Regions from separate parts of the Pseudoalteromonas sp. APC 3358 genome, predicted to be linked through region 1. Evidence: predicted binding sites of a transcription regulator. Region 1 holds the regulator's gene; the other holds the start of a gene.

Region 1 (3,429 bases):
AAGTCGCGACGATTTTACATTATGACAAAGACGAATACCGTCAATTAGCGCGTATTGAAGCAACAGGTGTAGTAAACACGCCTGACAAAGCAATAAACCATATATGTGAGCTTATTGAATCGTGTTCGCGTAACGCGCTAAAGCAATGGTTAAGCTGTTCACGTAGAACGTTTGATATTGGTTTTGAATCAGGCACTTCCCCTAAGTGCTTTAATCAAGCCTTAGATGCAGATACATTACTACGTATATCTGCGATTGGTGCGGGTATGGAAATTACAATTTACCCAATCGAAAAGTAACTACCTTCGCTCTACGACTGCTGCGGTCATTTTTGATACGCAGCACAGCTCATTGCGGCTATTTGTAATTTTTATTTCCCACACTGAACTACGTTTGCCAATATGAAACGCTCTTGCCGTTGCTGTTAAAGTGCCGTTGCGAGATGCTTTTAAATGACTTGCGCTAATTTCCTGCCCCACGCAGTAAAATTTTGTAAAATCGACAACAAAGTTAGCTGCATAGCTGGCAACTGTTTCGGCAAGTACAACGTTAGCACCGCCGTGAACCATTCCCATTGGGTTATGATGCTCAGGAATTGCCGGCATAGTGGCTACTAAGTAATCATCACCAATTTCAGTGACTTCTATTCCCATGGTTTTCATTAATGTTCCTTGGCCATCAATGCCTTGTTCTAACTGCTTGCACAGCTCTAAAGTGATGGGCTGGTACCAAATACTCATAATGACTCCTTTGCTTTTTTAATCATTTATAAACCTAGCTTTAGTTATATCCCTAAAATGTACACAAGTGAAATTACTTTGGCTATTTTAAGGCTTAATTTAAATTTGCGATTTTTATTTAACTGTATATACTCACAGTTAAATGTACTGTATGGAAAACCAGTTGTATGCGACCATTAACGAACCGCCAAGCTCAAATACTCGAACTAATTAAAGTTTTTATTAAAGACACTGGTATGCCTCCTACACGTGCTGAAATAGCGCAAACATTAGGTTTTAAAAGTGCCAATGCTGCTGAAGAACATTTAAAAGCACTTGCTAAAAAAGGCGCAATTAAAATGAAACCAGGTGCAAGCCGTGGTATTCAGTTAATTGAAGAAGAAGAGCCAGAACAATTAGGTTTACCGCTTATAGGGCGTGTTGCTGCTGGTTCACCTATTTTGGCGCAAGAGCACGTTGAAAGTCACTGCAAAATAGATCCATTAATGTTTAAACCGGCTGCAGATTTTTTACTACGCGTTAACGGTATGAGCATGAAAGATATTGGTATTATGGATGGTGATTTACTTGCTGTACATCGTACTCAAACCGCTGAAAACGGGCAAGTTGTTGTTGCCCGCCTAGACGAAGACGTAACTGTAAAACGTCTTGAGAAAGCGGGTCGTAAAGTATTACTTCATGCTGAAAACGACGATTTTGAATCTATTGAAGTAGATCTTGAGAATGAGTCTTTTAATATTGAAGGCTTAGCCGTTGGTGTTATAAGAAACGCTGATTGGATGTGACTTTAAAAATAGCTTTTAAACAAGCAGTTTTATAAATGCGTACTAATTAGTACGCATTTTCTGTTTTAAATTCGCACTAAAAATAGGGCATAAATAGCTCACTGACAATTTAAGCTGTAAACTTTTTTGCACTTATATTTTCCCCCTTCGAATGCGTTAAACCCCTTTGTTTTGCTCATCTTTTGAACTTCCTGTTACCTAGTTGGTTACTGATTTTTTATTAATTACTCAATATCACCTGATTGTTTTTTATACTAAAACTTGCTTGTTGTTCATTTTTTAGCTAATTATTAATGTGCTGAGCTAATAATAACTCACAGCTTTTTAGTTTTGAGAACACACAATATACACAAACACGTTGTTGGCGCAGCAAAACCAATCAATATTAAATGAGATTGACTAAAAAAATAAAAATAACGAATTGGCGTTTAAGCCGTATGCCTCTTCGCTTTGCATTCGCAATAGCATCAAAGGAGCCGTCACATGGGTAAACTGACCTCTACCTTGTGGCTTATATTATGTGTTTTTTCGCACCCAGTTTTGGCTAACAGCCAATACAATATGCGCAAAGGCGTAACCGATATAAGCAATAATGTATATCAGCTGCACATGACCATATTTATAATATGTTGTGTGATTGGGGTGATAGTGTTCGCAATTATGTTTTGGGCACTTATTCATCACCGTAAATCTAAAGGGGCTGTACCTGCCCAATTTCACGAAAGCACTAAAGTAGAAATACTTTGGACTGCAATCCCGTTTGTTATTTTAATTGCTATGGCAGTACCAGCCACTAAAACTCTAATTGCAATGGAAGATGCCAGCAAAGCTGATCTCACTATTAAAATTACAGGCTCGCAATGGAAATGGCATTATGAATATATGGGTGAAGATGTAGAGTTCTACTCTATTTTATCTACCCCGCAAGATGAAATAGCGAATCTTGCAGATAAAAATCCTAACTACTTACTTGAGGTTGATAAACCTCTCGTACTGCCAATAAATCAAAAAGTACGATTTTTAATGACTTCTGACGATGTTATTCACTCTTGGTGGGTACCTGATTTTGCAGTTAAAAAAGATGCGAATCCCGGCTTTATAAACGAAACATGGACGAACATAAACGAAGAAGGTACTTACCGAGGCCAATGTGCTGAGTTGTGTGGTAAAGATCATGGCTTTATGCCCGTTGTGGTGGTCGCTAAATCTGAGGCTGATTTTAAAACGTGGCTTGCAGATGCAAAGCAAGCTAAACAAAAAGCAGCATTAGCAGATGCCGCATTACTTGATAAAACCCTCCCGAAAGAAGAATTAATGACTTTAGGCGAACAAGTATATATGGCCAATTGTGCTGCATGTCATCAGCCTACTGGCATGGGGTTACCGGGTGTATTTCCTGCACTTAAAGGCAGCCCTATAGTACTTGGCGATATAAAAGATCACATTGATGTAGTTATCCATGGGCGACCAGGTACGGCAATGCAAGCATTTGCCAAACAGTTATCTATAAAGCAATTAGCAGCGGTTATTACTTATAAACGTAATGCGTGGGGTAATGATACGGGTGATGTTATTCAACCGAGTCAAATACAGGCAGCACTTGATGCCAAAGTGGAGGCGAACTAATGAGTAGCATAGTAGAACAACCTAACGCCAATGAAGCTCATCATGCTCATCACCCAGCTAAAGGTTTTAAACGCTGGCTTTACACAACTAATCATAAAGATATAGGTAGTTTATATTTAATTTTTTCGCTGACCATGTTCTTAATTGGTGGTGGAATGGCCATGGTGATCAGAGCTGAATTATTTCAACCAGGTTTACAGTTGGTCGATCCTCACTTTTTTAATCAAATGACCACAGTGCATGGTTTAATTATGGTGTTTGGTGCGGTTATGCCGGCC
Region 2 (3,429 bases), on a different contig from region 1:
TACCAAAACGGTCACGTAGTGGCGATGTTAGCGAGCCTGCTCGCGTAGTGGCACCAATAAGTGTAAATGCAGGTAAGTCTAATTTAATAGAACGCGCAGCTGGGCCTTCACCAATCATTATATCAAGCTGGTAGTCTTCCATTGCTGGATACAGTATTTCTTCAACTTGCGGGCTTAGCCTGTGTATTTCATCAATAAACAGTACATCGCCTTCTTCTAAATTAGTAAGTAACGCAGCTAAATCGCCTGCTTTTTCAAGTACAGGGCCGGATGTTGTTTTAATACTTACGTGTAATTCGTTGGCAACGATATTTGCAAGCGTGGTTTTACCAAGCCCTGGTGGGCCAAATATTAATAAATGATCGAGCGCTTCACCACGGGTTCGGGCAGCTTCAATAAAAATTTCCATTTGCTGCTTAACATGAGGCTGGCCTCTGTAGTCGGCTAAAAGTTTTGGTCTTATTGCACGATCTATAGAGTCTTCATTTGTTTTTTCAGTCGCATCAATTAAGCGATCCGCTTCAATCATGGGTTACTCACAACATTGATTTTAAAGATTCTCTAATAAGAACCTCAGTAGACATATCGGGTTTGCTTATCGATTTTACTGCTTTTTGAGCTTGTGGCAATTTATAACCTAATGCAAGCAGTGCCGATACGGCATCATCGGCTGCGTTATTAGCTATTGTCGCATCGCTCATTGGCTCTATTACTGCGCTGTCGCTAAATGGCGTAAATAAATCATTACCCCAATCATTTAATCTGTCTTTCATTTCGAGTACTAAACGCTCGGCTGTTTTTTTACCTACACCGGGTAATTTAACTAGCGACGTTGAGTCTTCGTTATTTACACAGCTTACAAATTGCTTTGCCGACATGCCCGATAAAATAGCTAAGCCAAGTTTTGGCCCAACGCCGTTTGCTTTTAATAGCTCTCTAAACAAAGCGCGTTCTACTTTATTATTAAAACCAAATAATAACTGAGCATCTTCACGCACTACAAAGTGGGTGTAAACAATCGCGTTTTCACCAATTTTTGGTAAATCGTAAAAACAGGTCATTGGCATTTGTACTTCGTAACCGACACCACTTACTTCGAGTAATATTTCTGGTGGCTGTTTTTCGACTAAAATACCATTTAAGCGGCCTATCATAGTTATTTCCTTAAACGTCCTCTAACGGTTTTGCTTGCGCTACCCGCTAGTTTAATTAAATTTTGTTCTGAGTGAGCGTGGCAAATCGCAATAGCGAGTGCATCAGCTGCATCGGCCTGTGGCGTACCTGGTAGTTTTAAAATATTTTTTACCATGTGTTGCACTTGAGTTTTATCAGCGCCACCGTTACCTACTACTGCTTGCTTAATTTGCCTAGCTGAATATTCAAATACGGGCAAGTCGGCCATTGCAGCACCTACAATAGCAGCGCCTCTAGCTTGGCCAAGCTTTAAAGCAGAATCGGGGTTATGCGCCATAAATACTTTTTCAATGGCAAAGGTTTCTGGCGAAAACTGCTCAATAAGCTGTGTAATGCCTTGATAGATCATTTTAAGCCTAACCGGAAAAGGATGATCGGCTAACTTAATACAACCACTGCCTAAGTATGTAAATTTAGAACCTTGGTGGGCAACAACGCCATATCCGGTCAAACGTGAACCAGGATCGATCCCTAAAATAATGGCCAAACAGCACTCCATTGTTATTATTTTTAAATTACGCTAATAATGCCAGAGCACTGTATAAATTACCAGTACAAAGAAAAACAAAAATGCCCACGTGTTAGGTGGGCATTTGAAGGAGCATGTTAGTTTAAGCTTACCCTAGGGCACGCACTAATCCTTGGGTATTTTGTTTAAGTGTTCGGGCAATCATTAAATAGCCTAAACCAGCCACAAATACACCGCCAGCTACCGGACCAATAATCCATATATGCGGATGTAACTTACCTGCTAAATCAAACATTTGTTGCTGCACAATTAAAAGCGCTATATCACTAAAAAATGCAGCAACTAAGCCAGCTAAACCCCCTAGTAATAAAAACTCGTACAAGGTCGCGTTTTTAATTAATCGGCTTTTAGCGCCAAGCGTTCGCAGTATGACAATTTCTTGCATACGCTCACCTAAACTAGCTTGCACTTGCGATATAAGTACAAGCGCGCCACACAGCACAACAATTGCAAGTACAAAGCCAATGGCGAGTGATACTTGCGAAATAGTTGTTTGTATTTGCTTAACAAAGTTATCAATATCAATCGCTGTAATAGTAGGGTAAGTGCGCAATAACTGGCTAAAGTCACGCTTTTGATCTGGGTTTATACGTACCGACGAAATATACGTTGCTGGAAAATCTGCAAGTACATCTGGGCTTAAAATAATAAAAAAGTTAGGTTTAAGCGTGGCCCAATTAACTTTGCGCACACTGGTAATTTTAGCGTCGAACGACTGCGAACCAATTAAAAATGTAAGCGTATCGCCTATCTCAACATCTAAACGCTCAAGCATCGACTCCTCTACTGAGGCTTCAGCCATCGCATTTTCACCAAACCACGTACCTTGTGTTACTTCATTTTGGTCAGGCACATCTTTAAGCCATGTAAGATTTAGCTCGCGGCCAATACCTGCACGTGCTTCTTCGTCTTTTTTCTCGTTGTCTTGCAGCGATACAGAACGTGCTACCAACTCGCCGTTTACCGCATTTATGCGTCCACGAATAGTGGGATAAAACTCTGATACCTGAATATCTTTTTGTGCTAAATACTCATTAATTGGCTCAAGCTCATTTTGCGTAATATTAACTAAAAACGCATTAGGCGCGTCGCTTGGAAGTTGCGACTGCCAATCAGATATCATGTCGTTTTTAAGTACCACTAAAAACAGCAGTAATTTAATCGCTAACGAAAAACTAATTAACTGTACCGCGTTCACATTTGCACGCTTTTGAATAGACGCAATTGCAAGCGACCAACTGTTACCAGGTTTTAAGCCAAGCTTTCGACCGCCACCAAATATTAATTTAGATATCAAAAACAACACACCAATTAGCGCAAGCGTTGAGGCAAACAAAATAAGCGTTATTTTTATGTTGTTACTAAATAACCACATTAATAAAAAAACAGTTAGCGCACTCATGCCTAAATGCACACGACTTACTGCCAACTTGTCACCTAAGTTACGGCGCAGCACTCTAAGCGGTGGAATATCAAATAAATCAAATAACGGTTTAATAGAAAACATAACAGCACAAATTACGCCAGTGCTTATAGCCACCAGCCAAGGTTTAAAACCACCTAAAGGTAGCTCTGTGCCCATACTTTTCGATAAGTAACTTGTTGCTATTTCTTGCAAGCCATAACCAATTAACAGCCCAATACTTACCGCCATTGCACATACAAGCAATAAATGGAGCATGTATATTTTGCGGATCATTGAACGG

The links. The regulator LexA, encoded in region 1, represses DNA repair genes until DNA is damaged. The targets are predictions, from matches to a motif close to TACTGTATNNNNATACAGTA.
Region 2: the regulator LexA is predicted to act here: its motif matches at 1,730-1,749, upstream of ruvC (crossover junction endodeoxyribonuclease RuvC).

The regions. Positions count from the first base shown of each region.
Region 1 is NZ_JASDCE010000016.1:14,430-17,858, forward strand. Features, by position in the region: gene QL995_RS19085 (hypothetical protein) at 1-299, shown strand, start outside; gene QL995_RS19090 (PaaI family thioesterase) at 300-740, opposite strand; gene lexA (transcriptional repressor LexA) at 908-1,525, shown strand; gene coxB (cytochrome c oxidase subunit II) at 2,009-3,151, shown strand; gene ctaD (cytochrome c oxidase subunit I) at 3,151-3,429, shown strand, end outside.
Region 2 is NZ_JASDCE010000012.1:40,978-44,406, reverse strand. Features, by position in the region: gene ruvB (Holliday junction branch migration DNA helicase RuvB) at 1-529, opposite strand, end outside; gene ruvA (Holliday junction branch migration protein RuvA) at 537-1,154, opposite strand; gene ruvC (crossover junction endodeoxyribonuclease RuvC) at 1,157-1,681, opposite strand; gene QL995_RS16865 (FtsX-like permease family protein) at 1,812-3,429, opposite strand, start outside.